Regions from separate parts of the Bacillus sp. XB1 genome, predicted to be linked through region 1. Evidence: predicted binding sites of a transcription regulator. Region 1 holds the regulator's gene; each other region holds the start of a gene.
What was found. The regulator Rex, encoded in region 1, represses fermentation and respiration genes when NADH is low (regulators of the CRP and FNR family bind a similar motif). The targets are predictions, from matches to a motif close to TTGTGAAATATTTCACAA.
Positions count from the first base shown of each region.

Region 2: a site for Rex is predicted at 3,401-3,418, ahead of adhE (bifunctional acetaldehyde-CoA/alcohol dehydrogenase). Genes of this name have one in related genera too.
Region 3: a site for Rex is predicted at 3,375-3,392, ahead of ACK1U5_RS11975 (formate/nitrite transporter family protein). Genes of this name have one in related genera too.

Region 1 is NZ_JBNRIL010000010.1:2,144-13,203, reverse strand. Features, by position in the region: gene tsaD (tRNA (adenosine(37)-N6)-threonylcarbamoyltransferase complex transferase subunit TsaD) at 1-392, shown strand, start outside; gene ACK1U5_RS27375 (ABC-F family ATP-binding cassette domain-containing protein) at 877-2,802, opposite strand; gene ACK1U5_RS27370 (redox-sensing transcriptional repressor Rex) at 2,990-3,619, shown strand; gene ACK1U5_RS27365 (YdiK family protein) at 3,649-3,840, opposite strand; gene ACK1U5_RS27360 (CPBP family intramembrane glutamic endopeptidase) at 3,837-4,586, opposite strand; gene groES (co-chaperone GroES) at 4,978-5,262, shown strand; gene groL (chaperonin GroEL) at 5,301-6,935, shown strand; purine riboswitch at 7,076-7,177, shown strand; gene guaA (glutamine-hydrolyzing GMP synthase) at 7,342-8,880, shown strand; purine riboswitch at 9,034-9,135, shown strand; gene ACK1U5_RS27340 (NCS2 family permease) at 9,266-10,591, shown strand; gene ACK1U5_RS27335 (response regulator transcription factor) at 10,736-11,060, shown strand, end outside.
Region 2 is NZ_JBNRIL010000002.1:482,016-493,075, reverse strand. Features, by position in the region: gene ACK1U5_RS17785 (ABC transporter substrate-binding protein) at 1-88, opposite strand, end outside; gene ACK1U5_RS17780 (YrhC family protein) at 247-474, opposite strand; gene adhE (bifunctional acetaldehyde-CoA/alcohol dehydrogenase) at 602-3,205, opposite strand; gene ACK1U5_RS17770 (bifunctional cystathionine gamma-lyase/homocysteine desulfhydrase) at 3,469-4,602, opposite strand; gene ACK1U5_RS17765 (O-acetylserine dependent cystathionine beta-synthase) at 4,606-5,529, opposite strand; gene mtnN (5'-methylthioadenosine/S-adenosylhomocysteine nucleosidase) at 5,612-6,307, opposite strand; gene ACK1U5_RS17755 (class I SAM-dependent methyltransferase) at 6,322-6,960, opposite strand; gene ACK1U5_RS17750 (YrzA family protein) at 7,097-7,312, shown strand; gene ACK1U5_RS17745 (YrrS family protein) at 7,347-8,009, opposite strand; gene ACK1U5_RS17740 (peptidoglycan D,D-transpeptidase FtsI family protein) at 8,126-9,880, opposite strand; gene ACK1U5_RS17735 (hypothetical protein) at 9,968-10,648, opposite strand; gene greA (transcription elongation factor GreA) at 10,806-11,060, opposite strand, start outside.
Region 3 is NZ_JBNRIL010000001.1:2,331,204-2,342,263, forward strand. Features, by position in the region: gene ACK1U5_RS11955 (MaoC family dehydratase) at 1-418, shown strand, start outside; gene ACK1U5_RS11960 (alpha/beta-type small acid-soluble spore protein) at 566-751, shown strand; gene ACK1U5_RS11965 (TrkH family potassium uptake protein) at 866-2,185, shown strand; yybP-ykoY riboswitch at 2,224-2,397, shown strand; gene ACK1U5_RS11970 (TerC family protein) at 2,480-3,274, shown strand; gene ACK1U5_RS11975 (formate/nitrite transporter family protein) at 3,477-4,328, shown strand; gene ACK1U5_RS11980 (cyclic-phosphate processing receiver domain-containing protein) at 4,356-4,667, opposite strand; gene ACK1U5_RS11985 (prepilin peptidase) at 4,682-5,404, opposite strand; gene ACK1U5_RS11990 (LutC/YkgG family protein) at 5,517-6,227, opposite strand; gene ACK1U5_RS11995 (LutB/LldF family L-lactate oxidation iron-sulfur protein) at 6,227-7,648, opposite strand; gene ACK1U5_RS12000 ((Fe-S)-binding protein) at 7,665-8,384, opposite strand; gene ACK1U5_RS12005 (FadR/GntR family transcriptional regulator) at 8,553-9,242, opposite strand; gene ACK1U5_RS12010 (sensor histidine kinase) at 9,625-11,025, opposite strand; gene ACK1U5_RS12015 (response regulator transcription factor) at 11,029-11,060, opposite strand, start outside.

The DNA of each region.
Region 1 (11,060 bases):
ATGATTTTAGCTTTAGTGGATTGAAATCAGCAGTTATCAACACTGTGCATAACGCAAAACAGCGCGGTATAGAAATTGCGCCAGAAGATTTAGCGGCAAGTTTCCAAGAAAGTGTAATAGATGTACTTGTAACGAAAGCAGCTCGTGCAGCAGAAGCTTATAATGTAAAGCAATTACTTCTTGCTGGTGGAGTAGCTGCTAATAAAGGACTTCGTGCGCGATTAGAAGAGGAATTTGCACAAAAAGAAAACATTGAATTAATTATTCCGCCGCTATCTTTATGCACAGATAATGCAGCGATGATTGCAGCGGCAGGGACAATTGCTTATGAACAAGGTAAGCGTGCAACATTAGCCTTAAATGCAAATCCAGGATTAGATATTGAAGCATAGTTATGCACATAATTAACCACAGGTTGTGGATAAAACCCATATTGTCTGTTGATAATGTGGGTTTTATTGTGTATATAAAATGTTGATAACTTTTTTGTTGATTGTGGATAATGTGGAAAAGTTATTTTAAGGTTTATTTTATAAAGGTGGATATGTGTATAAACTTGTGGATAAATAGGATGATGTCAGACCTTTAAATTTGTTTTTTTTCGGGAAATAAAAAGTAAGAAGATATCTCCGAAAAACATTTTGAAACATCCCCCTATTATAGAAGATGCTAATATTGTCAATTTTTGTCGTTAAATCGATATTTTGTGTCGAATTGTTAATATATATAGGGTTACAATAGATATATTTGAAAAATCGTTGGTATATTCTAAGTTACGATTGATATACTCAAAAATTGTTTCTGTATTAAAAGAAAAAAAGATGTCGCATAGTCAAAAATCCTGACTTATGAGACATCTTCCTTATTTAAATATGCTTATACATGCAGCTCTTCCCATTCTGCCATACAAGTTTCAAGTTGTTCTTGTAGCGTTTGCTTTTTAGTTGTAATTTCACTAGCTTTTTCATAATCTGCATATATTTCTGGTAAGCAAAGTTGATCTTCTAGCGTAGCAATTTCTTCTTCTAATTCTAATATACTTTGTTCTAGCTCTTCAATTTTTCTAGTGCGTTGACGCTCTAGTTTTTTACGCTCTTTTTCTTCTAAATAATTTAATTTCTCTTGTGCAACCACTTTTTGAACAGGAATGTCACTTTCTTGCTGTTCAAGTTCTGCACGTTCAATCATTTCATTTTTCTTTTCAACGTAGTAATCGTAATCCCCTAAATATTCCTGTGCACCTTCTGTTGATAACTCAACCACAGTCGTTGTTACACGGTTAATAAAGTAGCGGTCATGTGAGACGAATAGAAGAGTCCCTGGGTAATCAATTAAAGCATTCTCCAAAATCTCTTTACTATTTAAATCAAGGTGGTTCGTAGGCTCATCTAGAATTAACAAATTCGACTTTTGCATCATAAGTTTTGCAAGAGCTAATCGAGCTTTTTGTCCACCACTAAGAGAAGATACTGGTTTCAGTACATCATCTCCTGTGAATAAAAAATTCCCGAGTATAGTACGGATTTCTTTTTCAGGTTGCAGTGGATATTCATCCCATAATTCATTTAAAACCCGTTTAGAAGATGTTAAGTTTGCTTGTTCTTGATCATAATAACCAACAGATACATTTGATCCGAAAGAAACATCACCATTTAATAGTGGTAACTTATTCACAATAGACTTTAACAATGTGGATTTCCCAATTCCGTTTGGACCAACTAAAGCAACACTATCTCCGCGAGTTAAGCGCATAGTTACATGTTCAATTATAGGGTTCTCATCATAGCCGATGGTTGCATCATTTACTTGTAAAACATCATTTCCACTTTGCTTTTCAATATCGAAGTGGAATGATGCTGACTTAGAATCCCCTAATGGTCTCGTTAATAATTCCATTCTGTCTAGTTGTTTACGACGACTTTGAGCACGTTTCGTTGTAGAAGCGCGAGCTATATTCTTTTGAACGAAGTCCTCAAGTTTTGCGATTTCATCTTGTTGTTTTTCGTAACGTTTCATTTCTTGCTCATATAATGCTGATTTTAAGTCTAAATATTTACTGTAGTTACCAACAAATCGTCTGCTTTCTTTATTCGAAATTTCATATACTTGTGTAACGAGTTTGTCTAAGAAATAACGGTCATGTGAAACGATTAATATTGCGCCAGGATAACCTTGTAAATATTGCTCAAGCCACGTTAATGTTTCGATGTCTAAATGGTTTGTAGGCTCGTCCAAAATAAGTAAGTCTGGTTTTGTTAATAATAATTTCCCGAGAGCTAATCTTGTTTTTTGCCCGCCGCTTAAAGTAGAGATCGTCGTCTGGTGCGTTTCAACTGGGAAGCCAAGGCCGCTTAAAATGGAGCGAATATCCGCTTCATATTGATATCCACCTTGATCTTTATAATTGAGTTGCAATTGGTCATAATCAGCTAACAATCTTTCATATGTAGCTTCGTTTGAAAAGTTTTCTTCTTTTCCCATTTCTTGCTCAAGCCTTCGAAGTTTTGTCTCCATTTGCTGTAAGTGAGTAAAGACGGTTAGCATTTCATCCCAAATTGTTAAAGACGTTTCTAGTCCAGTATTTTGAGCTAAATATCCGATTGAGACATCTTTCGGTTTTATAATTTCGCCACCATCATGAGATAATTCACCAGCGATAATTTTTAATAATGTAGATTTGCCTGCTCCATTCCTTCCAACTAATGCGATACGATCTTTTGTTTGTATTTCCAATTTTATGTTTGCAAGAATCGTTTCTGCACCGTATAATTTCGAAAGCGCGTTTACTTGTAATAAAATCAATGTTTTCACCTCAAATAATTTCTTAACTTTGCCATGTTTATATTTCTCAATCATACTAAAAATAGTGTATAGTTTAAAATAAAGAGAGAATACTTCTTCTCTTTATTATACAAGGAATTTAATGAGTGCTAAACTTCTGTATTTGATTAAAGTATATGAATAAAGATAGGAAGAGAGGAGAGGTCATATGGATCAGCAAAAGATTCCACAAGCCACTGCTAAAAGATTGCCTCTATACTATCGATTTATCCAAAACTTATCTCTTTCTGGTAAGCAGCGTGTTTCATCGGCCGAATTGAGTGAGGCAGTAAAAGTAGATTCCGCAACAATACGAAGAGATTTTTCGTATTTTGGAGCGTTAGGGAAAAAGGGATATGGATATAACGTAAATTATTTATTATCATTTTTCCGCGAAACACTTGATCAAGATGATATAACACGTGTAGCACTTATTGGAGTAGGTAATTTAGGGACCGCTTTCTTACATTATAATTTCACGAAAAACAATAATACAAAAATTGAAATGGCATTTGATGTTAGTGAAGAGAAAGTTGGAACAGAAATCGGGGGCATTCCTGTATATCATTTAGATGAATTAGAAGAGAGATTATCAAATGATATACAAGTGGCAATATTAACAGTACCGGCTACAGTAGCACAAGCTGTAGCAGATAGATTAGCTGAAACGAGCGTGCATGGTATTTTGAATTTCACACCAGCGCGATTAAACGTATCAGAGAATATTAGAATTCATCATATTGACTTAGCTGTAGAGTTACAAACATTAGTTTACTTTTTGAAAAACTATCCACAATAAAACGCAGAGGAAGCGACCTCTGCGTTTTATTATTGTTTCTTCTTTGTGAATTTAATTAATATAAGGCGAAGTGCCAAATTAAAATCAATTGTTGCCATAACTGCAAATAGTATTGTCCACATATTCCAGATTGTATCTGTCACGTTCGTAATGGCGAAGCGTGTAAAGATACATCCAAGAAGGAAGTATAGTGCAGCCATGAACAATGGTGAGTTTCTCATACAAAAAATCCTCCGATAAAGCCTTGCATTTTTTCAGCTTCTTTAATCATTTCTTGAATTTGTTCATTGCTCATAAAAATTTGCCCAATAGCGACCAATGTATTCATCGCAACATGAGCTGCAATCGGAACGATAATCCGTTTCGTCTTCACATATAAGAAGGCGAATACGAGCCCCATAGCAGTGTATACCAATAAATGAGTAAAATCAAAATGAATTGCTGCAAATACAAGCGAACTAATGATAGCTGCGATAAAGAAGTTAAACTTCTTATAAAGCGTGCCGAATAGAATTTTTCTAAATACGATTTCTTCTAAGATAGGTCCAATTATAGATACAACAATAAGGAACCAAGGTATCGTTCTTGCGATGTCCATCAGTCTGTCTGTATTCTCAGATCCACGTGGAACCCCAAATACATACATTTCAATCATACCTGCAATGGATTGTGAGATGATTGCTAAGAAGAACCCGATGAAAATCCATCCAATAGTAGCTGGGACAGAAGAGCGCATTGGATCTAAATGCCTGTCACGAATATCTGTTCTAAGTAACCAAAGTACGATACATAATGCAACAAAGAAGCTAATAATTGCCCAGTGTCCCGTTATGATTTGTCCTTTTTCCTCAATGGTAAATCCTCTATTATCGTAGAGTCCTGTTTTTAGGAGAAGTGGTAATCCAACAACGCCGGATAACTGCATTAAAATGTATGTAACGATAATCCACCAGTATTGTTTCTTCAAATGGTTTAACCATCCTTTCTAACTATAGTGTATGAGATAAGTTAGGATAACATGTAAATATGCTACCTACGATATAAACCTCACTTGAATTATGTTTTTTTCGTAAATCCTTATTTGAAATTATAATAGAAGACAGGAGAAAGTTGTGTGTGTAGCGAAAACAACTTAGGGTGTCCTTTCATATTGTAACATACGAGCAGTGGAAACAACGATTCATATAGTAAAGGCAGTATTCTATATAGAAAGTTTATATAGTGATTTGCGAAAAAATTATGATTTTTTTACTTGCAAAAGAAATTGAGATTATTTATTATTATAAGTGTGTTAGCACTCGGGTGACTTGAGTGCTAATAAAAGAAATTTACATAACAAAATGAGGAGGTTATTGTTCATGCTAAAGCCATTAGGTGATCGCGTTGTAATTGAGCTTGTTCAAGCAGAAGAAAAAACAGCAAGTGGTATCGTATTACCAGATACTGCAAAAGAAAAACCACAAGAGGGTAAAGTTGTTGCAGTAGGTACTGGTCGAGTGCTTGAGAATGGTGAGCGTGTTGCTTTAGAGGTAGCAGCAGGTGATCTTATCATCTTCTCAAAATATGCAGGTACTGAAGTGAAATATGAAGGTACAGACTACTTGATTTTACGTGAAAGTGACATTTTAGCAGTTATCGGTTAATTATATAAATCTTAAAAAATCCAAGGGGGTCAATTATTATGGCAAAAGATATTAAATTTAGTGAAGAAGCACGTCGTTCGATGCTTCGCGGTGTCGACACTCTTGCAAATGCAGTAAAAGTAACGCTTGGACCAAAAGGTCGTAACGTTGTACTTGAGAAAAAATTTGGTTCACCACTTATTACAAATGATGGTGTAACAATCGCAAAAGAAATCGAATTAGAAGATGCATTCGAAAACATGGGTGCGAAATTAGTAGCAGAAGTTGCTAGCAAAACAAATGACGTAGCTGGTGACGGAACAACAACTGCAACTGTATTAGCGCAAGCTATGATTCGTGAAGGTCTTAAAAACGTAACAGCTGGTGCGAACCCAATGGGTCTTCGTAAAGGTATCGAAAAAGCTGTTACTGCTGCAATTGAAGAATTAAAAACGATTTCTAAACCAATCGAAGGTAAATCTTCTATCGCACAAGTAGCTGCTATTTCTGCTGCTGACGAAGAAGTAGGTCAATTAATCGCTGAAGCAATGGAGCGCGTTGGTAACGACGGCGTTATTACTTTAGAAGAATCTAAAGGCTTCACAACAGAATTAGACGTAGTAGAAGGTATGCAATTTGATCGTGGATATGCATCTCCTTACATGATTACTGATTCTGACAAAATGGAAGCAGTTCTTGATAACCCATACATCTTAATCACTGATAAAAAGATTTCTAACATTCAAGAAATCTTACCAGTATTAGAGCAAGTGGTACAACAAGGTAAACCACTTCTTATCATTGCTGAAGATGTAGAAGGCGAAGCGTTAGCTACATTAGTAGTGAACAAACTTCGTGGTACATTCAATGTAGTAGCTGTTAAAGCTCCTGGATTTGGTGACCGTCGTAAAGCAATGCTAGAAGATATCGCGATCTTAACTGGTGGCGAAGTAATCACTGAAGAATTAGGCCGTGACTTAAAATCTGCTACAGTTGAATCTTTAGGACGCGCTGGTAAAGTTGTTGTAACGAAAGAAAACACAACTGTAGTTGAAGGTGTAGGAAGCACAGAACAAATCGAAGCTCGCATCGGTCAAATCCGTGCGCAATTAGAAGAAACAACTTCTGAATTCGATCGTGAAAAATTACAAGAGCGTCTTGCAAAACTTGCAGGTGGCGTAGCGGTAATTAAAGTAGGTGCAGCAACTGAAACTGAGTTGAAAGAACGCAAACTTCGCATTGAAGATGCACTTAACTCAACTCGTGCAGCAGTAGAAGAAGGTATCGTTGCAGGTGGTGGTACTTCACTTATGAACGTATACACGAAAGTAGCTTCTATCGTAGCTGAAGGCGACGAAGCAACAGGTATCAACATCGTACTTCGCGCACTAGAAGAGCCAGTTCGTCAAATCGCAATCAACGCTGGTCTAGAAGGATCTGTAGTTGTAGAGCGTCTAAAAGGCGAAAAAGTAGGCGTTGGTTTCAACGCAGCTACTGGCGAATGGGTTAACATGCTTGAGTCTGGTATCGTAGATCCAGCTAAAGTAACTCGTTCTGCACTTCAAAACGCAGCATCTGTTGCAGCTATGTTCTTAACAACTGAAGCTGTAGTAGCTGACAAGCCAGAACCAAATGCACCAGCAATGCCTGACATGGGCGGCATGGGCATGGGCGGTATGGGCGGAATGATGTAATTCCGTTTGTCCTAAAAAACATCCATTTCTATATAGAAATGGATGTTTTTTTATGTTTTTTAGAAAAGGAAATGAATTTCTGTAGAATTTTGTCGCTTTCTCTCTTGACCATATTGATACTTCATTGTTAGAATCTAGGAAGATAATATAAAACGATCCTTCATATATCCTCAATGATATGGTTTGAGAGTCTCTACCGGGTTACCGTAAACAACCTGACTATGAAGGCAGTGTGTCTTATATTTATAAAGAGCGGAGACTATCTTTCTTTATAAAGCCAGACCCCTGCCTTTTCTTTGTTATGAGACTAGAGGCGGAGGACTGGCTTTTTTTATTATATTGGTAATGCTTTTCGCCAAATTGGTGAAAATATTTATATACGAGAACTAACGTTGGGGTGATTATTTTGAAGAAACAACACGATACAATTATCGTTTTAGATTTTGGAAGTCAATACAATCAGTTAATAGCACGTCGAATTCGTGAGTTCGGTGTATACAGTGAACTTCATCCACATACAATTACTGCGGAAGAAATTAAAGCAATGAATCCAAAAGGGATTATTTTCTCTGGTGGACCAAATAGCGTATACGGTGAAGGTGCATTACATTGTGATGAAAAAATCTTTGAACTAGGTTTACCAATCTTCGGTATTTGTTACGGTATGCAGCTTATGACGCAACACTTCGGTGGTAAAGTAGAGCGTGCAAATCACCGTGAGTACGGAAAAGCTGTTCTTAAAGTAGAGAACGAATCAAAATTATATGCGAACCTTCCAGAAGAGCAAGTTGTATGGATGAGCCATGGTGACTTAGTAACTGGTTTACCTGAAGGATTCGTAGTAGACGCAACAAGTGAGTCTTGTCCAATTGCTGGTATGAGCAATGAAGACAAAAACTTATACGGTGTACAATTCCACCCAGAAGTACGTCACTCTGAGTACGGTAACGATTTAATTAAAAACTTCGTATTCGGCGTATGTGGTTGTTCTGAAGGATGGAACATGGAGAACTTTATCGAAGTAGAATTAGAAAAGATTCGTGAAACTGTTGGAGACAAAAAAGTACTATGCGCACTTAGTGGCGGTGTAGACTCTTCTGTTGTAGCAGTATTAATTCATAAAGCAATCGGCGACCAATTAACATGTATTTTCGTTGATCACGGTTTACTTCGTAAAGGCGAAGCAGAAGGCGTTATGAAAACATTTAGCGAAGGCTTCCATATGAACGTTATTAAAGTAGATGCAAAAGATCGCTTCATGGACAAGTTAAAAGGTGTAGAAGATCCAGAACAAAAACGTAAAATCATCGGTAACGAATTCATTTACGTATTTGATGATGAAGCGTCAAAATTACAAGGTATGGACTTCTTAGCGCAAGGTACACTTTACACAGATATCGTTGAGAGTGGTACAGCAACTGCGCAAACAATTAAATCTCACCATAACGTTGGTGGACTTCCAGAAGACATGCAGTTCAAATTAATTGAGCCTTTAAACACGTTATTTAAAGACGAAGTACGTGTATTAGGATCTGAATTAGGAATTCCTGATGAAATCGTATGGCGTCAACCATTCCCAGGACCTGGTCTTGGTATTCGTGTATTAGGTGAAATCACAGAAGAGAAATTAGAAATCGTTCGTGAATCTGATGCGATTTTACGTGAAGAAATTATTAAAGCGGGCTTAGACCGCGAAATCTGGCAATACTTCACTGCACTTCCTGGTATGCGTAGCGTAGGTGTTATGGGTGACGAGCGTACTTACGATTACACAGTAGGTATCCGTGCAGTAACATCTATCGACGGTATGACAGCTGACTGGGCACGTATCCCTTGGGACGTATTAGAGAAAATCTCTGTACGTATCGTAAACGAAGTAAAACACGTTAACCGTATCGTGTATGATGTAACGAGTAAGCCACCAGCAACTATTGAGTGGGAATAGTATTTATAAAAAGGTCCATCTATTGCTTATGCATAGATGGATCTTTTTTATTTTGGCATTAATACGAACGAAACTATAAAAGTTTATGAAAATGTTCGTTTTTAAATTGACAAAACTACTTCGTCGAGTTAATATGATTATGTAATTCAAACGAAAAGTGAATATTATAGCCGTCGTATAATATCGGGGATATGGCCCGAAAGTTTCTACCTAGCTACCGTAAATGGCTTGACTACGAGGCGTTTGTATAAAGATGAGGGGAAACTTGTCTTTGTTTATAGAACGCTTCCATGTATATATGCAATGGAAGCCTTTTTTATTTCTCGGGATAAAAGAGGGCTAGGGTGAAATACGGCGAGTAATCATATAACGGGGGAAACATAGGATGAAACGCTATTTTCAGTTTGATGAGCTCGGTACGAATTATAAGACTGAGTTCATAGCAGGGTTAACGACATTTCTATCTATGGCTTACGTACTATTTGTCAATCCTGCTACGCTGTCGCTTGGAAATGTTAAAGGGTTACCAGCAGGTACAGGGATGGATCCAGGTGCAGTATTCGTTGCTACGGCATTAGCGGCAGCGATCGGTTCGTTAATTATGGGTATTTTCGCGAAGTATCCAATTGCTTTAGCGCCAGGTATGGGAATTAACGCGTTCTTTGCTTATACAGCAGTGTTAACGATGGGTATTCCGTGGCAAACGGCCATTGCCGGAACATTAATGTCAGGTATTATCTTTATTATTCTTACTGCTTCAGGTATTCGTGAAAAAATCATTAATGCAATTCCATCGGAGTTAAAGTTTGCAGTAGCAGCAGGTATTGGATTATTCATTGCTTTCCTTGGATTCCAAAATGCCGGAATTATCGTGAAAAACGATGCGGTTCTTGTTGGGTTGGGGGACTTAACAAAGGGCACAACGTTACTAGCAATCTTCGGGGTTGTTACTACGATCATCTTCATGATTAAGAAAGTTAATGGTGCAGTATTCTACGGTATGATTCTTACAGCGATCTTAGGAGTTGCAACAGGATTAATTGATACTCCGAAAGCTGTGGTGGGAGCAATACCGAGTCTAGAACCAACGTTCGGCGTGGCGTTAACGCACTTCGGAGATATTTTCACAGTTCAAATGGGGATTGTTATTATAACGTTCTTCTTTATCGATTTCTTTGATACAGCAGGTACGCTTGTAGCGGTTGCGAATCAAGCAGGATTAATGAAGAACAATAAATTACCACGTGCAGGAAAAGCGTTATTTGCAGATGCGATTGCAACTGTAATTGGTGCGATCTTGGGTACATCAACAACAACGTCTTACATTGAATCGTCTGCAGGGGTAGCAGCGGGAGGACGTTCTGGATTTACAGCAGTTGTAACAGCAGGATTCTTCTTACTGGCACTATTCTTCTCGCCATTATTAAGTGTTGTAACGCCAGCTGTAACGGCACCGGCTTTAATTATTGTAGGAATCTTGATGGTTTCTTCCTTAGGGGAAATTGATTGGAAAAAATTCGAGATTGCAGTACCAGCATTCTTTACAATTATCTCTATGCCACTTACGTATAGTATCGCAACTGGGATTGCCATTGGATTTATCTTCTATCCAATTACAATGGTTGTGAGTGGTCGTCGTAAAGAGGTTCATCCGATTATGTATGTTATGGGAGTTTTATTCGTACTATATTTCATTTATGTTCGTAAATAAAAGGGGTTTTTTAAAGGTCTAGACTTAAGGGGAGTCTAGACCTTTTTTGCGTCTTCAGAAAATCTTAAGGATTTCCGAGCGTTTTTCTTCAGAAGTTTTCCTATAATAGAAGTTAGGGATTAAAAAAGTGATGGGGGAGATATTGTGGCACACGAAACAATACTTGTCGTAGATGATGAAAAAGAAATTCGGAATTTAATTACAATCTATTTAAAGAATGAAGGATATAAAGTATTACAAGCAGGAGATGGAGAAGAAGGATTACGTCTATTGGAAGAAAATGAAGTACATCTAGTCGTATTAGATATTATGATGCCGAAAGTGGATGGTATTCATATGTGTATGAAGGTAAGGGAAGCGAAAGAAATGCCTATTATTATGCTTTCTGCGAAAACGCAAGATATGGATAAGATTTTAGGGTTAACAACGGGTGCAGATGATTATGTAACGAAACCATTTAATCCGTTAG
Region 2 (11,060 bases), on a different contig from region 1:
ACGCTTTTTCGTCCCCTTTGGCACTGCAACCTATTAACAAGAAAAAAATAGATAAAATCGCTGTAAATAGCGTAATAGATTTTTTCATTCCTTCACCTCTAATTGATAATGATAATCATTAACTACTATTCTACTTTAATTGATAAGGATTATCATTGTCAACACGAAACGCATATATTTTCCTACAAAAAAACAAAAAGCGCGACAAAAAGATTTTTTCTTTTCGCTGCGCTCTAGTTAACAATATTATTCACATTCATTTTCCTCTAGCTGGTCACGCATCACTTTCACACGCTGAAAGAAAAAGAACGATAAGCTTAAAAATATAACGATGCTCCCCATCATAACAAAAAATTGGATTGTCTCTTTTGCTCCACTCGGAATCAATAAGCCAACCATTAACAATGTACTTACAGCGAGAAGCATTTGTCCAAACCGAGTATAATCTTCTATTTTTCCTTTTAATTCTTTCATTATATTCTCACTCCTCCATTTCACTGTATCATATTCTATGAAACTGAAAGACCAGTAAATACAGCCATTCTGGGAGATGTTTTCCAATAAAAAAAGAGCCGCTTTTACTGCGGCTCTTTTTTTATCATTATTCACCTTTATATGCTTCCATATAAATTTCTTTCAGCTCTGAAATAAGCGGTAACTTTGGATTAGCAGTTGTACATTGATCTTCAAAAGCTCTTTCTGCTAATACTCCAACAACCTCTTCAAATTGCTCTTTATCGACTCCTTGTCCCGCAATACTCATATTAATATTTAAGCTTTTTCCAAGCTCAATAATTGCTTGGACGAGTGATTCCACTCCTTCTGCTGCCGAACTTGCTGGAAGCCCGAGCATTCTCGCTATATGTGCATATCTTTCATCTGCCACAAAGTGCTCATATTTTGGGAACAATGCGTGTTTTCTTGGCTTAATAGCATTATAGCGGACTACGTGCGGCATTAGAATGGCATTTGCACGTCCGTGCGGAATATGGAATTCTGGTCCAATCTTATGTGCTAAGCTGTGATTAATACCGAGGAAAGCATTTGCAAATGCCATCCCTGCAATTGCAGAAGCGTTATGCATTTTTTCTCTTGCTTCTTCATCATTTCCATCTTTATATGCTCTCGGTAAATATTTGAATACGAGATCAATAGCTTTTAATGCTAATCCATCTGTATAGTCATTTGCCATAACAGACACATACGCCTCAATTGCATGTGTTAAAACATCCATACCAGTATCTGCTGTTACATGTGGTGGTACTGTCATTACAAATTGTGGATCAACAATTGCTACATCTGGTGTTAATTCATAATCTGCGAGCGGATACTTTATATTATTTTTCTTATCTGTAATAACCGCAAATGGTGTCACTTCTGATCCCGTTCCTGATGTCGTTGGAATCGCAACAAACTGCGCCTTATTTCCTAATTCCGGATATTTACATGTACGTTTTCTTATATCTAAAAATTTCTGTTTAATACCATAGAATGTCGTTTCTGGATGCTCATAGAATAACCACATTCCTTTTGCTGCATCCATAGCTGAACCACCACCAAGTGCGATAATTACATCTGGCTTAAAGCTTTTCATCATTTCCGCACCTTTGAAAACAGTTTCATCTGATGGATCTGGTTCGACCTCAAAGAAAACTTCAACTTTCACATCATTTGCATTCTTGTTTAAATAGTGCGCGACTGTATCGACATAGCCATGTTCAACCATTCCGGGGTCCGTTACAATAAATGCACGTGAAATGTTAGGCATATTTGCTAAATAAGCTGTAGCATGTTTTTCAAAATAAATTTTTGGTGGCAGTTTGAACCACTGCATATTCTTTTTTCTATTTGCCAGCCTTTTTATATTTAATAAATGAGTCGCTGTTACATTTTGGGAAACTGAATTCTTTCCGTATGAACCACAACCAAGTGTAAGTGATGGAATAAATCCATTATATATATCCCCTATTCCACCTTGTGATGAAGGTGCATTTACAATGAGACGGCAAGCTTTCATACGTAACCCAAATTGCTTTTGCACATCTTTATTTGTAGAATGGATAACTGCTGAATGTCCTAAACCACCGAGGTTCAACATTTCTTCGCAATATGTAAATCCTTCTTCTAATGAATTTGCCTTCACACAAGCTAATACTGGACTCAGTTTCTCACGGGATAACGGATATGCTGCTCCGATACCTTGAATTTCAGCTACAAGCATTTTTGTATGTCCAGGAACAGTGATCCCAACTAAATCGGCAATATACTGTGCTGATTTCCCTACAATATCACTATTTACTGCACATGTATTTTCATTTATAACGAGCTTTTCTAATTTTTTTCTTTCTTCTTCTGTTACAAAGTAACAACTGTTTTCAATCATTTCTGTTTTAACATCATCATAAATTTCTTTATCGACAATGATTGCTTGTTCCGATGCACAAATCATACCGTTATCAAATGTTTTTGATAAAATTAAATCATTAACAGCTCGTTTTACATGTGCTGATTTTTCTATATAACACGGTACATTACCAGGACCAACGCCTAACGCTGGTTTTCCAGTAGAGTAAGCTGATTTCACCATACCAGCGCCTCCAGTTGCTAGAACGAGTGCTACACCATCATGGTTCATCAATTGTTTCGTCGCTTCAACAGACGGTCTTTCAATCCATTGAATACAGTGTTTTGGTGCACCAGCTTTCATCGCTGCATCATATACGGTTTTCGCTGCTGCCACAGAACATTTTTGTGCGGAAGGATGAAATGCGAAAATAATTGGATTTCTTGTTTTTATCGCAATTAACGCTTTAAACATTGTTGTCGACGTTGGATTCGTTACTGGTGTTACTCCAGCTACTACACCGACAGGTTCCGCGATTTCTATTATTTCTTCATGAGGATCTTCGTGAATAGTCCCTACCGTTTTATCTTGCTTTATACTATGCCAAATATATTCAGTGGCAAAAATATTTTTAATGCATTTGTCTTCATATACACCACGGCCAGTTTCTTCAACTGCCAATTTTGCTAGCGGCATATGTTGATCAACACCTGCTAATGCCATTTCATGAACAATGTTGTCAATTTCCTCTTGTGTAAAACTTTCTAATGCTTGTAAAGCTTGTTGACCATTATTTACTAGCGTATCAATCATCTTTTTTACTTCCTGCATTTCATTTACAACTTTCTCTTTGACTACCATGTAAATTTCCTCCTATTCTACTATTACGGTCCTTATATGTCCCTGTAGGTCAAAATAAGTCCCAATTAACACAAAAAAATAGAGATGCTTTCCTACATGAATTTCATTGTTTGTGAAAAGTTTCACAAGTTTGTTCGTGAGTAACGTTTCCTGAATTCAATATACATGAAATCATTTCGTTTGTGTATGTCTATTTTGTGAAACGTTTCACAAAAAGACGTAATAAAAAAACGCACTGCTAATATAGAGCAGTGCATTTTTTATTATGCTAGCGCTTGTGCTAAATCTTCAATTAAATCTTCACCATCTTCAATACCGACAGAAATACGAATTAATGTATCTGTAATTCCTAATTCTTTGCGGCGATCAGCTGGGATTGATGCATGTGTCATTTGAGATGGAATAGAAATTAAACTTTCTACCGCTCCTAAGCTTTCAGCAAGTGTAAAGTATTGTAGTTTCTCAAGTACTTTATTTAATGTTTCTTCACTATCTACATCAAATGAGATAATAGCACCAAACCCGTTTGCTTGTTCTGTTGCTAATTCGTGATTTTGATGTGATTCAAGACCTGGGTAATATACTTTATTTACTTTTGGATGATTATTTAAGAACTCAGCAATAGCACGTGAATTCGTTTCATGTTCTTCCATACGAATTCCTAATGTTTTTAAACCGCGAAGTAGTAAGAAGCTATCTTGTGGCCCAAGAATACCTCCTGTTGAGTTTTGTACAAAGTGAAGATCTTCTGCTAGTTGTGGGCTATTTACAACTACTAAACCTGCAACTACATCACTATGACCTCCTAAATATTTCGTTGCACTATGAAGCACAATATCTGCTCCTAAAGAAATCGGCGACTGCCAATATGGCGTCATGAATGTGTTATCAATAATTGTTAATAGGTCTTTCTCTTTAGCAAGAGTAGATATTTTCTTAATATCAGTAATTTTTAGTAGTGGGTTCGTTGGTGTTTCCACATAAATTGCTTTCGTATTTGGACGAATCGCTTCTTCAACTTCCTCTAAGTTTGTTGTATCTACGAATGTATGCTCAATACCGAAACGGTTTAATACTTTCGTAATAACGCGGTATGTTCCGCCATAAACATCATCTGTTAAAATAACGTGGTCACCTTTTGAGAACAACATAATTGTCGCTGTAATAGCAGCCATTCCTGAACCAAATGCAAATCCAGCATGCCCATTTTCTAATACAGCAATCATTTCTTCTAAAGCTGCACGTGTTGGGTTACCTGTACGTGAATATTCATATCCTTGATGCTTACCAACTGCTTCTTGTTTGTACGTACTTGTTTGATAAATCGGTACGTTTACAGATCCAGTTGAAGGTTCTCCTATGCGAATACCATGAATTAACTTTGTCTTTGCTCTCATTTTTCATTCCCATCCTTTGTATATGTCTTTACTTAAATAGCGCTCACTGCTATCAGGAAAAATCGTTACAATATTTGTACCTGGTGCTGCCTTCTCTGCCTCCAGTAAGCTCGCATGAAATGCTGCTCCTGAAGAGCTCCCAACGAGAAGTCCTTCTTTTTGCGCTAATTCTTTCACTCGTAAAAATGCATTTCGATCAGAAATCGTATGAATTTCATCAAAATAAGATGTCTTCAAAAATGGCGGGATAAATTCCAGTCCAATTCCTTCGGTCTCATGTGAACCAGCCTTACCACCATTTAAAATAGATCCTTCTGGCTCTACGATAACTGTTTTAATATCTATATTTTTTTCTTTCAAATAAGATGCAGTCCCCATAAACGTACCGCCAGTTCCTGCTCCAGCAACAAATATGTTAATCTCTCCATTCAATGCGTCCCACAGTTCAGGTCCTAGTGTTTTAAAATATGCACGAGGATTTGCCTCATTTGCGAACTGACTTGGAGAGTATGAATTCGGTAGTTCATTTACTAACTCTTTTGCTTTAGCAATTGCACCGGTCATTCCTTGCTCAGTCGGTGTATGCACGACCGTTGCACCTAGTGCTTTCATTAATTCTTGTTTTTCAATACTAAATTTCTCTGGTACACAAACAATAACACGTAAATCATGTTCTAATGCTGCAAGTGCCAGTCCAATACCAGTATTCCCAGCAGTCGGTTCAATAATTGTTCCACCCCGGGTAACAAGCCCTTTTTCTAGCGCATCTTCGATTAATTCTCTTCCTAAACGATCCTTAACGCTTCCGCCTGGGTTATAAAATTCAAGCTTTGCAAATAAACGGACTCCTTTCGGAAGTGAAAAACGAGTAATTTCTACAATTGGTGTATGACCAATTAACTCATGAACTCCACGATATACATTCATCGTGTTCTCCCCCTTGTTTGCCAATAAAGAAAAGGCAACTGTATGTATTTTCTTTATATGAGACAGTTGCCTTTTTGTTACATTACTTTAACTCTTCTAACACTTTTACGATAAAGTTTGTAGAATGAAGAGCTGCTTGATCTAAAAACTGATCAAATGAAACATTTGATTCTTTACCAGCAATATCAGAAAGTGCGCGAATAATAACAAACGGAATTTCATATTGGTGGCATACTTGTGCAACAGCTGCTGCTTCCATTTCTACCGCATAAAGATTTTCAAATTTATCACGAATGGCTGCAACGCGGTTCGGATCACTCATAAATGAATCACCTGTTGCAATCATACCTTTTACAACTTGAATATTTTCTTCAGCCTGCATACATTTCTCAGCTAATGCAACTAACGCCTCATCAGCTTTAAATCCAGGCGGCATTCCTGGTACTTGACCATATTCATAGTTAAATGCTGTTACATCTACGTCATGGTGACGAACTTCAGTGGAAATAACTACATCACCAACGTTTAGAGAATGATGGAATCCACCAGCTGAACCAGTATTAATTACTTTTTCAGGCTTATATTTTTCTAATAAAATTGTCGTTGACATCGCTGCGTTTACTTTACCAATACCAGACTTTAACAAGATTACTTCATGCCCTGCTAATAGCCCTTTCGTAAATTCACAACCTGCAACCGTTTCTGTCTCTGCTTGTTCTAATTTATCACGTAAAATACGTACTTCTTCTTCCATTGCTCCAATTACAGCAATTCTCAATCTAATCCCTCTTTCTATTGCTTAGTTGCCTCCATTACCCAAACGAAATGATTTAATCTCGTGAACGTTACATGGAAGCCATTGTTTTCAAAAATAGTCTGCATAACTGGAATACGTGTATAGTATTCCGTTTGCAAATCGTTTGCTAACTGGTGGAAACCTCTTTGTTTTGCTGTTTCAACAGTTTTATCATATGCATCTTGATCTGCAAATATCGTATCAGCAAACACTATTTTACCACCTTTGTTTAGCAATTGACTATACTTCGCAATCGCTACATTTTTTTCATCATCTGTTAAATGATGAAATGCATAGGTGCTTACAATGGTATCAATTGAATTTGGAACTTCAAACGAAAGAAAATCACCGTCTGTAATTGAAAATTCTTTTGGCAATTTCTCTTTTGCAATCATGCGCATTTCACGCGACGGTTCTATACCGTAAACTGTGCGGCCAGCAAGTAATAATTTATTTGTTAAATTACCTGTACCGACACCAAATTCTAATACATTACCAAATGACTTGTTAACTACATCCTCTAGAATGTCCTCATAATGGGCGAAAACTTCTTTATATTGTATATCTTCGCCTTGTACAAATGAGTCGTACGTATGAGCCCACTCATCAAATAAACCATTAAATTCTGTACCCATAAAAATTCCCCTTTTTCTTATCGGTTTTATCAGTATGATATTCCCTCTTTCTAAAAATGTCAATTGAAATGTACATGGTATTTCCTTCTTTTCTTTGTTACACTATAGTTGATTACATAGGAGAGGGGCCGTCTTCATGTCATTTACCTTTGAAATGTTAGAAGATAAAGTAGAGTTTTTTGAAGCGGGAGACTTAGCTTCTTTAGAACGAAAAATTAGTGAACAAATTGATAATAATAAAGCACTTATGCTTGAAGTTCATCACATCTCACATCAAATGGTTATGGATCCTGAAAGCAAAAGACCGTATTATAGCGCGGTTGTTCATTTTAAATTAAAGAAATTGCGTTAACAAAAAAGAGAAGCTCCTAAGGAGCCTCTCTTTTTTAGTTTAGAGTTTGAACAAGTACTGGTTTCCAGCCCTCATTGTCTACCCAATCAATATTTACATAATATCTTTTCCCACTTTGCTTATCTTGAACATCACCATAAGCTTTGCTCTTTCCAGTTTTGTCTCTTCCAACAAAATGGAATACTAATTGCTCTTTCGGTACTTCAACACCTGCAGCAATTGCACTTTGCATCTCATTCCAATCTGATGAACCCTGTTTAAACGTCATCGCTGGTGATGAACCTTGTTCTGTTCCCACAGCTTTCCAAGAAGGTTTTGTATACGCCTCTTTTGCCTTAGATACAGTTTTCTCAGCTGATACTTTCTCGTTAGCTTTCGCTTCTTCTTCAGCTTTTTTCTGTTCTTCTTCAGCCTTTAGCTTCTCTTCTTCAGCTTTTTTCTTAGCTTCTGCTTGCTCTTGTTCTTTTTCTTTTTTCTTAGCAGATTCTTTATCTTCTGATTTTCCAGCTTTCTCATTCTTTGTTGTTTGTTGAGAGACTTTCTTATCAGTAGAAGATGCTTGCTCTTTCGTACTAGGAACGAACAATTGATATGCTACAATAGCTACTAATAGTAATACAATAGCGATTGCAATATTTAAAACACCGTTTTGACGACGTTTTTGTTGTTTCTGTTGGAATCTTGATCCTCCTGCCATTCTCCAAACCTCCATGCAGTTTTTCCTAATTGCTATTGTAACATTAAATCTAGAAAGGTTGAACATTTACAATGATATTTTCATGAAATGAAGACATTTCACTATAAATTGCAAGATTACTTTTCATTCTCCAATTGATAGATTGCTCCTACCATATCTTTAAAAATAGGTGTAACTTTATTCACTTTGCTATCAGTCTCTAGATCAACAACAACTAAAGCATATCTTGGATTCTCATACGGAAAATAACCTGCAAACCAGCGATTCACCCTCGTCCCTTTCCCTGTTTGCGCTGTCCCGGATTTTCCAGCGACACTTAGTGGCAACGAACGGAATGCCGTTCCTGTTCCTTTCTCCCTTGTTACAACGCCTCTTAATAACTCTTGTAATGTTTTCACTGTTTCATACGAAAGCTGTTTTCCATTTAACGTATGGCTCTCAAATGTAAAAAAATCCGCTCCATTTTTATATACTATTTTTTCAACTGCTTTCACTTCCATCTTTTCTCCATTCCTTGCAATCGTCGCCATCATATTTGCAATTGCTAGAGGTGATATACGTACATCTTTCTGTCCAATTGCTGTTTGTTCTACCGCTTTTTTACTATTTTTATTTTCTTCATTCCCCCAAATAGTAGTACCCTTTTCTTCTGGCATTTGCTCAAAATGAGGTGTATGAAATACAGAACCTTTCCATCCAACCTTTTCATTTGCTCCTAAAGCTGCTACGTATGTTTGTAGCACCGTCTTATCCTTTTGTAATAGCTCGTTACCTAACTCGGAAAATGTCCTGTTACAGCTCCTAGCAAAGCTCTCTTTAAAGTTAAGTGTACCCATCCTAACTTGCGGGTCGTTTTCACCATATAAATCTTTGTTACAGTTAAATGTCCGATTAAACAAATTTACTTTTTGATCAATGACTGCAGCTGCAACTACTGTTTTAAAAACAGAGCCTGGAAAATGTGGCGTTAACATTTGATTTTCAAGTGTAGTTTTATATAAATTCTCATCCCTTACTTGTAAAGACGGCTTACTAGCCATCGCTAATATTTCATTTGTCTTTACATCAAGTAATACTAGTCCCCCCTTCTTTATTTCATTCGCTTCAATCACTTCTTCTGCTTTTTGCTGCAACTCTTTATGTAAAGTAGTTTGAATCCTAACTGGATAAAATGGATTTCCTGGTGAAGTGTATTTCGCTTGCTTTCCGAAAATTGGTTCTCCTTGCCGATCTACTTGATATAATACTTTTGCCTCTCCATCAGTCAATAGAAATTCATCAAATGATTGCTGTAATCCTGAAATACCTATCGGCGTTTGTTTTGAGATTCTTTTCAATTCTCCATATCGCTTTTGAAACTCCCTTTCGTTCTCCCCTACATCACCAATTAAATGATTTATCTCTCCAGTTTGTTTTAATCGCACTTCAGCTGCTACAATACCTAATACATGTAATTCATTTACCTTCTCCATCTGCTCTCGTGTCACTCGAAATGGAGCAGTTTCTCCTTGTAGTGTAAATGCATTTTTATTATTTTTCATTTGTCTTCTAATCTCTTGTCTCGACACACCAATGATATGCGCGATTTTCTCTAACATGTCATTTTTTATTTGTAAAAATGGAAAAATAATTAAAACAGGATATTTTTCCTCACCTATTTTTTTACCATTACGATCTATAAACTGCCCACGTCCATCGTCTACTGTAATGGATTGTGTGCGTTGCGTAACACTTTTTTCAATTAAATTTATTTTGCGATCAGTAAATGATTCTGTATCTATAATTTGAATTTGGATTAAACGACAAAGCAATACAAACATAACGCTCATAAAACAAATTAAAACAATTGTAATTCTCCGTTTTATTTTCATAAAAAACACCTCGTCTATTGTAGTTTAGACGAGGTACTATTTTATTTATACAATCTCCAAAACAAAAACAGATATTATATAAGGCTATTATTGTTTCTTTGGCTTCTCTAAAAATTTCATAAGAAGCGATCTAAATTCAGTTTCATTCACTCCAGTGTTTTTAGCAACTTCAATTACAGTGGTTGTTACATTAGCCGCTATTTTTAAATAATCCTTACTAAGATTATCCATTTCATTTCTTTTTTCTTTTGCATTCTCAACTGTTACAGAATCAATACAAGTAATCATCTTATCTACAATATGTAAATAATTATTTTGTGCATCTATTATTTTTTGAATATCATCTTTATTACTTACTTTCGATTGTTTTAAATATGTATATGCTTGATTCACTTCATCTTTTAAAATTTTATCATTATTCTTCGCCTGTTCTTGTAACATATTCTTCATATCATCTATTGTTTTTTGATCCATCGAATCTCGCAATAAATAATCTGGATTCCCAATTGCGTAATCATACTTAATCGTTACATCTTGAAATATTTTCATGACAATTGCTAATTGATACGCTACATCAAAATCATTAAATTCCTTTTTATCTTGTGGATTTTCTAAGGCTTTTGAACTCTCAGTTGCTTTAATATCCTTTTTTTCTTCTTGCTTCACTTTTTCTCCCTTTGATGATGTAGTTTCTTCATTCGTTCCGCATGCAGCAAGTCCTAATATGGAGATACTACAAACCAATCCTGTAAAGATTTTATGTTTCATAATTAGCCCCTTTTCCCTTTTAAAACCTATGGTCTCTAATTATGATATCAAAGCTTAAAGTGTTTTTTTGACATTTTTTGTCGAATCACTCTAAGGTTTACACAATTTTTTTCATTCTATAGAAAAAAAAGATTCTCCCGATAGGAGAATCTTTTTTTTATTTTACAGAGACAATCTCTACTTGCATTTCTCCGCCTGGTGTTTGGATTGTTACTTTCTCACCAATTTGCTTACCTAATAAGCTTTTTGCGATTGGAGAATCGTTAGAAATTCTTCCTTCGAATGGATCAGCTTCCGCGCTACCTACGATTGTATACGCTTCTTCATCTCCGTTTGGTAATTCTTTAAATGTTACTGTTTTACCTAATGTAACAACAGTAGATACTTCGCCAGTATCTTTAATGATAACTGC
Region 3 (11,060 bases), on a different contig from region 1:
CGTCCCGGAGCTTCGTTATGATGAGATTCAAGTCGGTGATCAAGCATCCCTTACAAAAACAATTACAGATGAAGATGTTATCAATTTTGCAAAATTGACTGGGGATGTGAATCCTATTCACATTTTAGACTCTTTTGCAAAAACGACAATGTTTAAAGAACGCATTGCCCATGGTATGCTCGTTTCGAGTTTTATTTCTACCATCCTTGGAACGAAACTCCCAGGCAAAAATACAATTTATTTATCCCAAAATGTTTCATTCCGTGCCCCTGTCAAAATCGGTGATACACTTCGCGTTGTGGCAGAGGTTATTAAGAAGCGTGACGATAAAAAAATCATTACGTTGCAAACAAATATATATAATCAATCGGATGATATTGTCGTGGAAGGTACAGCGACAATACTAAAAAAAGAGTAGCAAATTTGCTACTCTTTTTTCTATCCAATAACTTCTAATCACACCGATTACTTCCGCGTATGAGCACGCCGGTTCCACATAAAATAACAGTACCAATTCAGATAAGTACTTATCTGGACTGGATTACTCATAAGGATGTGTATCATCATGGCAAAAACAAACAAATTACTAGTTCCAGGTGCTGAACAAGCACTTGATCAATTTAAATATGAAATTGCACAAGAATTCGGCGTAAGCTTAGGGTCTAATACAGCATCTCGTTCTAACGGATCAGTTGGCGGTGAAGTAACAAAACGTCTTGTTTCTTTAGCTCAACAACAATTACGCGGATAATAATATAACATATGGCTTAGAGGCAGATATTCTCTGCCTCTTTCTATTTTTCACATACATAATCGGACTTTTTCACATACTAGTAAGAGCAAACAGAAAGGAACGATATATAACATGAAACGGATTAACATTCGTATGAGTCCTCCCCGCGTTCTTACTTTGTCTTTTATCATGTTATCAATTATAGGTACATGCTTATTAAAGCTTCCAATCGCTACAACAACGTCTATTTCATGGCTCGATGCTTTATTTACAACAGTTTCTGCCTGTACGGTTACAGGGCTTGGTGTTGTGGACACTGGAAAAGTATTTACTTTGTTTGGACAATGTATCATTTTAACGCTTATACAAGTTGGCGGACTTGGTATTATGAGCTTTGCTGTCTTAATTGCGATTATGCTCGGCAGAAAAATCGGTCTTCAAAACCGTATTTTATTACAACAAGCATTAAATCAAACGAATATAGGCGGCGTCATCCGTCTTGCCAAAGCATTATTTTTATTCTCTTTTACAGTCGAATGTATCGCTACTTTAATTCTTTCTTTTGAGTGGGTACCAAAATACGGGGTTACCAAAGGGATCTATTATAGTTTTTTCCATTCAATCTCAGCCTTTAACAATGCTGGTTTTTCTGTGTGGAGCGATAATTTAATGTCCCATTCTCATAGCATTATTGTCAATTTCGTCATTTCCTCTCTCATCATTTTAGGTGGAATTGGTTTTACAGTGATCGTAGACATAAAAAGAAAGAAAAACTTTAAAAACCTTACACTACATTCAAAACTTATGCTCTCTTCTACTCTAATCATCAACATTATTGCTACCCTTTTTATTTTTATATTCGAGTTCCATAACTCTCTTTCTATGAGAGGTTTTACCCCATTTGAAGAAGGAATGGCCTCTTATTTCCAAGCAATTTCAACGCGAACTGCCGGGTTTAATACAGTTGATATTTCTACATTGTCAAAACCTTCCCTGCTATTAATGATGCTACTTATGTTTATTGGTGCTGGTAGTGCTTCAACGGGTGGGGGGATTAAGTTAACAACATTTTTAATCATATTTTTTGGTGTATTTAAATTTTTACAAGAACAAGAAGATATTGTCGTATTTAAAAAATCCATTAAAGATACTCTCATTGTCAAATCATTAACCATTACTATTATTTCTATTTCATTTATCTTTTTTGCTATTTTAATTTTGAGTATTACTGAACGAGTTCCTCTATTGATGAGTGCTTTCGAAGTATTTTCAGCATTTGGGACTGTTGGCCTCAGTATGAACTTAACACCCCACTTAACTATAATTGGAAAAGCGATTATTATTTTTATGATGTTTTTTGGGAAAATGGGTCCTTTAACATTGGCATTTTCATTTGCTCGTAAAAAGAACCGAAAAATAAAATATCCGAATGAAGATATTTTAACAGGTTGACAACCGTATAAATTATCCATATAATGAGAATACAATAACATATCTCCAAAGGGGAGTAGCGTCCAAGAATATATCTTGGAAACAAAGTCGTCATTACGTAGAACTTAGTTCTTCCGGCTTTGTTGGCATTTTTATTACATATGTCTAGCAAGACCTTTGCCTATTAACGGCAGAGGTCTTTTTTGCATTCATTTCCAGATTCTTCCAAAGTTAATAGGCAGGAGTATGGGGAAACTAAATAGTGGGGAAATTCTTCACTTATTTAGAAGTTATAGAGATGAGAGGAGAATGTACATGGATGTATCATTATTATTGGAGTATGGTTGGGTATTACTCATCCTAATTGCACTTGAAGGGATTTTAGCGGCTGATAACGCTCTTGTTCTTGCAATTATGGTAAAACATTTACCAGAAGAAAAACGAAAGAAAGCACTATTTTACGGATTAGCGGGGGCATTCGTTTTCCGATTTGGATCGTTATTTATGATTTCGTTCTTAGTCGATGTATGGCAAGTGCAAGCAATCGGTGCCATCTACCTTATGTTTATCGCTGGTAATCACTTATTTAAAACATATGTTAAAAAGAATACAGATGAAGAAACAGAAGAAAAAGAAGCAAAGAAAAAACAAGAGAACTTTTGGTGGACTGTATTTAAAGTTGAGGTTGCTGATATCGCCTTCGCAGTTGATTCAATTTTAGCTGCTGTTGCACTAGCAATGACTTTACCAAAAACAGGACTAGGTACAATTGGTAGTCTTGATACTGGGCAATTCGTTGTTATCTTTGTAGGTGGACTTATCGGATTAATCATTATGCGATTTGCAGCAACTGCTTTCGTACAAATCTTAAAACGTAAACCAGGGCTTGAAACTGCAGCATTCTTAATTGTAGGTTGGGTTGGTGTGAAGCTAGCAGTTTATACATTAGCACATCCTGCATTAAATGTAATTCCACATTCATTCCCAGAATCCACTCCGTGGAAGCTTACATTCTGGATTGTATTAGTCGGAATCGCAGTTGGTGGTTGGTTCTTCTCAAAAGAAGTAGAAGTAAAAGTGGAAAAGAATTTAGACGAAAAAGCGCTGTAATTACAGCGCTTTTTCTTTTTCCTTTCTTCCTCGCAATGTCCAGAAAAAATTCCATTATACTACCTTTTGTAAACGTTTTCTTAATGTATGTATGTCCTTTTTGTGAAACATTGCACAAACTTATTGAAAGTAAGAACAATTCCATGTACTTTATTCATATAAGGAGTATTTATAGAAGATTTACTAAAGGAGCGTATTACTCATGCTAGAACAAGGACTAGATTATGTTGTCAAACTGGCTAAAAGCAAAAAGAAAATACTAGATACAAACCCAATGCAATATTTCATTCGTGCTGCACTTGCTGGTATTTATATCGGTTTTATTATTGTACTATGTTTTAAATTAGGTAACTTTTTTCACATTGCAGATTCACCAGCAACTTATTTAGCCGCTTCTATGTTTTTCGGGATTGCTCTCGTACTTATTATATATGGCGGTGCTGAATTGTTTACTGGGAACACAATGTACTTTACTGTCGCAACTTTAAGAAAAGAAACAACGATTTCTGATACACTTCGTAACTGGGTTGCTTGTTATGCAGGTAACTTAGCCGGCGCATTATTCTTTGCCTTACTATTTTACGCAACTGGAATTTTTGAAGCAATTGATCACGGTCACTTAATGAGTAAAGTCGTTGAAGGAAAGATGAATACACCTACGATGCAGTTATTCTTTAAAGCCATTTTATGTAACTGGCTCGTATGTCTTGCTTGCTTCTTACCTTCTCAGGTTAAAGGTGACACAGCAAAAATAATGGTCATGATGCTACTTGTTTTCACATTCTTCTTATCTGGTTACGAACATAGTATTGCAAACTTATCACTCTTTGCTTTATCTTTAGTTTCACCGCATCCTGAGACAATTTCTTTTTCAGGTGCTATTCATAACTTAATTCCTGTTACAATTGGTAACATTATTGGCGGATCAGTATTTGTCGGTATGGTATACCACTACTTAACAAAGAAAACGCCTGAAGTTCAACAGGAAGAAACTGAAATCGCAACAGCTCAACAAGAAGAGATTATTCCTTTACAAGCCCATATGAAACATTAAAAACTCCAAAGTTTTACTTTGGAGTTTTTAGCTTCCCACGTATTTAATAACAAGGTGAGGAGTAATTTCTCCTTCTTCCTTTCCCTTATCCATTCTCTGTTTCATCTTGTACATACCGATGACATCATTCGTATGAAAGCGAATTTCATTTACATATAACCCCTCTGTACAAAAAGCTTCTACAAAATCTAGTCCATTTTTCGCTCCCCATCCCATATTAAAATCAAGAGAAAGAATATTCACATCATAATCCCGAACCATTTGCAAAGCACATTCTACTGTAGTTGCGGGCACATACCCGAACGGGCAACTTCTTTGATCATCCATATATACGTTCATTTTCGATTCCCTCTCTAATTTGAATATGCGGCCAATACATAACATATTGCCCCGAGACTAATAAAAGGACCAAATGGAAGTGGCTTTCGTACTTCTATACGTTTTAATCCGATACCAATCCCGAAAAAACAAAGACTAAAACAAGATGCTAAAAATAAAACGATAAAAACTCCTTTCACTCCTACTATAAATCCAAGTAACGAAAGTAGTTTTATATCTCCTCCGCCAAGCCCTTCTGGATATATCTTTTGCATGCAATATAACAAAATAAATATAACACCACTACCAGCTATACTATCTGTCCAAGTAACTAATTGTACAAAAACACTTTCGAGAGTGAGTAAAAAGGCAAACGAAATTAAAATACAATCAGGAATTAACATATATAAGTAATCTGTAACTGAAATAATAAGAAGCAGCGAAAAAAGGGATAAAATAATAATAAGCTCTCGTTCTATTCCAATCATATACACTGTAAGAAGAAATATACCTCCTGTTATACATTCAAATGCTACATACATAATTGGAATTTTCCTCTTACAATTCGTACAACAGCCTCTTTGTATATAAAATGAAATGATGGGGATTAGTTCTTTTGTCCTTAGCACATATTTGCAATAATCACAATGTGAACGCGGGGTAATAATAGAAGCACCTAATGGAACCCTCATCGCAACTAGCATAAAAAAAGAACCAAACACCATCCCTGCTAACAGTGCATATAAATAAGTGAACATCCCTTCCTCTCCTTTCCCAAAAAACATAGCAAAAAAAGGAGAGAACTTCTACTTCATATTATCCTTTATTCTACTAAAAAGCAGGCCATTTCCTGGCCTGCTTTCCCCTCTTTTATACGATGAAATAAACTGCTTTTAATGGTCCATGTACTCCGACAACAAGATTCATCTCGATGTCAGCCGAGTTACTTGGCCCTGTAATAAAGTTAATACAAGATGCCGCTGTCTCCCCATTTTCTACGCGTGAGTTCATATCCTGAACTGCTTGTGTAATACGAGGCACAAGTGTTTCACGTGGAATAATAGCAAAATATACAGTCGGTAAAAAGTGTAAAGAACGCCCTTGACCTTTATGACTTTGTACAACAATTGTACCCGATTCAGCTAATGTATAATCACTAAATGCAATACCAATATTCGCTTTTTCAGCTAAACGCATATTTTCGTCTTTTCTCTCTGGATCCCATACATTTACTTCAACATCTCGTTTTGGAAGTTCTTCTTTAAATAAAGATGTTAAACCATATGCATCAAAACGCGCATCTGCTGATAATAAAATAGGTCCCCCGCCGTTTTCCATGATTACTTTTTGAAGGTCTTCACCTAAACGGTCGTTTGTCGTTTCTACTACAGTTGTATGAATGTTTGTACATTGCTCTTTAAACACTTCTAGTAATTCTTCTTGTGAATAATCTTTTAACGTTTCTATATTCACATTACTTTTCCATACTGGACGCTCTACACCTTCTGTTTTACGCGCGCGCCCAAGTTCTTTTGCAATGTTATCTAGAAAGGCATCACGGTTTTGAATTAATCCTGTCATTATTTATCCCCGCCTTTCTTATGATCTTTATACCAATCACGGAATCGTTCTTTACTTGGAGCTGGGAATTCACGAATATCCGTCCAGTTTTTAAGTGGTCCAACACCTTTTGATACACGATTACCAGATGTAAATGGACTCATTGCCGCTGGTGCCATTTTTGAACCCATTTTATATAAAGCAGCTGAAGAAGCACCCATACTAAACATTTTCATAGCCAGTTTTTCTGCAAGTGGTGCACGACCTTCTTGCTCAACGATGACTTGACGATGTTTTAATAATAAATCATGCAATGGAATTTTTACTGGACAAGCTTCTGTACATGCTCCGCATAAACTAGATGCATAAGGAAGCTCTTTGTAATCATCATATCCACCTAGAAGCGGTGTTAATACCGCACCGATTGGTCCTGAGTAAATCGATCCATATGAATGTCCACCAACGTGACGATATACAGGACATACATTAACACAAGCAGCGCAACGAATACATTGTAATACTGAACGGAATTCAGATCCAAGAATTTGAGAGCGACCATTATCAACAACAACTAAATGAAATTCTTCAGGTCCATCAACTTCCTCTTCTTGAATTGGCCCCGCTACTGTTACATAACTTGTTAATTTTTGACCTACTGCACTACGACATAGTAAACCAACTAAAACATCTAATTCTTCCATTGTCGGAACCATACGTTCCATACCCATTACCGCTATTTGTGTTTTAGGAATTGACATAACAAGATCTGCATTACCTTCATTCGTTACTAAACAAAGAGAGCCAGTATTTGCAACAGCAAAGTTACAACCAGTTACACCAATTTCTGCATCCATAAATTTCTCACGAAGTTGTTTACGAACAAACTTTGTCATTTCATACGGGTCATCAGAATTTTCATAGCCTAGCTTTTCTTTAAATACATCGCGAATTTGCGTTCTATTTTTATGAAGTGCAGGTGCAATAATATGTGAAGGTGGATCGTTATCTACTTGCAAGATATATTCTCCTAAGTCACTCTCTAACACTTCACAGCCAATCTCTTCAAGCGCATGGTTCATACTGATTTCTTCTGTTACCATCGACTTTGATTTTACTATCTTTTTTGCCTGCTTCTTTTTTGCAACGTCTTGAATATACTTTGCTGCTTCCTCTTTCGTTTTCGCAAAGTACACGTGTCCGCCTCTTTTTGATACATTTTCACTTAACTGCATTAAGTAATAATCAAGATTTTCTAACGTATGTTGACGAATTTGTTCACCTAGTTCACGCCACTCTTCCCAGTTTCCTAGTTCATCTGCGGCTTTTAAGCGATTCGTATATAAACGCGTTTGTGCAGAAGATACTGCTCCGCGCATAAACGAATCTTGAATTCCATCACCAACGCGATCATTAAATTTTTTCTCACTGATTTTCATAGACATAGCTTATGTTCCCCCTTCATGAGCGACTATTCAGTACCTCAGCAATATGCATTACTTTTACTTCTTTTCCTAAACGCTCAATACGTCCGCCAATGTTTAACAAACACCCACAATCTGCACCGATTAAATAATCTGCACCTGTTTCCATTACACTATCTACTTTTTCGTCTACCATTTGCTCAGAAATTGGAGTCATCTTAACTGAAAACGTTCCCCCAAACCCGCAACAATTTTGCACATTTGGCAAATCTCTCACAGTTAATCCTTTTACATTTGATAATAAAATTCCTGGTGCTTCTTTTATTCCAAGCATACGTGTCATATGACATGATTTATGAATAGTAGCGACCCCTGGTAAACTTGCACCAACATCAGTAACCTTTAAAACATCCACAATAAACTGTGTAAATTCATAAGTTTTATCAGCAACTTTTTGTGCACGTTTAGCCCACTTTGGATCATCTTTGAAAACATGTGGATACTCATGAAACATTGTCGCACAAGAACCAGATGGCGTAACAATATATTCTGCATCTTCGAAAGTTTCAATCATATGTTTCATTGCTTCTTTTGCTGCTTCTACATGGCCGCTATTATAAGCAGGCTGACCACAACAAACTTGCGCTTCTGGAAATTCAATTTCACAACCTAAACGCTCCAACACTTCAACCGTTGCTTTACCGACATTTGTTTCAAACATATCGACTAAACAAGTAACAAATAAAGTAACTTTCATAACTATTACTCCCCCTTTTTACAACTTCACCAACAAACATATGGTCATCAGATGACTAAGCAGAGAAGAAATAGGCTCAACCATGGCCTATCCTCTCCCTCTTCTAAAGAAAACGCTTACTTAATCTTTCTCTATTTTATCAGAAAATTAAATTTTTAAAAGATTAAATTACGAATTTATATCGTTTTTACCTGTGACAATATGTTCTACATTTGTTAAGTGATCTAGCATTGCTTGCTGCGCTAATTCTACATCTTGTTTTAACACCGCATCATATATAACTTGATGCTCTTCTATAAGTCGTTCTGATGTCGTTTGTTCACCATATAAAATAATGCGTCTTGATTCACCAATCGTTTCAGCAATCATCTCTGAAACATGATTCATGAGTTCAAGCAAAATGCTATTATGCGAAGACTCTGCAATTCCCATATGAAATTGAAAATCGGCTTTTTCGCCAGCCTTTTCATCTCCAATGCTCTTTGCCATTTCATCTAACCAATGTTTCATATTTTGTAAATTATCTTCCGTACGTTTTGCCGCCGCTACTCGAACTGCCCCCACTTCAAGCACCTTTCGTACTTCTAATAAATTCAAAATATCTTCTTTCTTCATTAATAATCTATTGTTTAATGATTTCGTTAATGAAGAAGAATCGAAGTTCTTCACATATGTACCTTCTCCTTGTTTCATCTCAATTAAGCCCATCGCTCTTAGCGCACTTAGCGCTTCACGAACAGCAGATCTGCCAACTTGAAACTGCTCAGCTAATTGATGCACAGGGAGTAGTTTGTCACCAGGTTTTAACGTACCATTTTTAATCATTGTTAAAATAGCTTCAGATACTTCTTCGTAAATTTTTTTCGGTTTAATAGATTTGTACTCCAGTTAAATCACCTCAGTATCTTCCAAACAACAATTGAAACGATTTATAAGAACTTTGCATCATAACTATTTTAGACCGAATTGATAAGAAGTACAAATGTTTTGTTCATAAAATAGTCAAATTTTCGATATTTATTACATATTAATTTATATTTTTACGTATAAAGTGAAACTTTAATCAGTGAGGGTTTTGTTCATCCCCCACTGATTATTAGCCCTCACCAATCGGGCTTTTACAGGCAGCAGTGCCTCCACCTAACTTCTTTGCTTCCGCTGAATTTTGAGGTGAGGGTCTTACTGACCGGCGAATAGCGGGATAAATATTTTCTTCAATATAAAGAACATGCCCTAAAAATTAGAACATGCCCCCCTCATCCTGTACATTCAGTTTAATAATAACCGTTGTTCCCTTATCTTTTTCACTTTCAATTTTCCACTGTCCACCATGTATATGAACAATTTGTTTCACAATAGCAAGGCCTAAACCTGTTCCACCATGTTGACGACTTCTCGCTTTATCAACTCTGTAAAAGCGTTCCCCAAGATTCTCCAAATGCTCTATATCAATGCCAATTCCTGTATCTTTTATTTTTAATTCACAGTAATCATCGATTTGCTCTAAAGTTATAACGATATTTCCTTTTTGATTTGTATATCGTATCGCATTATCTAACACATTATGAAGCACTTGTTGCATACGATCCTCATCAATCATGACAATGACCTCTGGATTTAAATTGGTTGAAATATGAATTTCCTTTTCTATAAACTTAATCTCATACGTATCTAATACGTCTTCAATCAGCTGTGAAAAAACGATAGGTTGCTTCTTTAACGGAAAGTGCTCACCTTCTAATTGTGCTAAGTCTAACAAGTCATGAACGAGACGCTGCATACGACCTGCTTCTTTATGAATTAGCTGCGTTACTTTTTCCTGCTGAGCTCCCTTTGCAACACCATCTAAAATAGCCTCGCTATACCCTTTTATATAACTAAGTGGTGTTCTAAGTTCATGCGAAACATTTGCTAAAAATTCCTTACGCTTTACATCTTCTGTTTCTAATGAATTTGCCATTTTATTAAATGCTTTTCCTAATCGTCCAATTTCATCCTCTGAAGAAACTGTAATCCGCTCCGAAAAATCTCCCGTAGCCAAATGATTTGCAACCCGCTCCATTTGCGAAAGTGGCTTCGTAATTGCAATTATAATTTTTCTTCCAACCCATATCGTAATTAAAATCATAGCAATTGCTAACGGTGCTAAAATAAGACCCATATCATAGATTAAATCTTTTATACTTTTTAAAGGAATATACGAATAGACAATTCCGACTAATTTTTTATTTTCCAATACAGGAATGACAACCCCCATAATATTACGGTCAAAATGTTCTTCATATCCTATTTTTGTCACAGTTTTCCCATCTAATAGCGTTTGCCTATCTCCTTCACTTATAAGAGAATGATGATGCACATCAAAAGGCAAACATGCGCTTAAATCACGCGGATTAGATACGAAAATAACGTCTGAACTAGATATTTGATCAAACGATCTTACTTTCTCTTCAAAAGTTGATATTCCTTCACGCTTATCATATTGAGCAGCAAGATTTTTCCCTTCCATTACTAACGAAGTTTTTAAATTATCAACGTATAACTTTTCATACGAGTATAAAGATACGAAATAAAGAAAGGACACTGTTACACATACTGCACATACTACTGTAAGCCAAAGTTTTTGTACCATCGTAAACATATGTTACACCTCAAATTTATAGCCTACACCCCAAA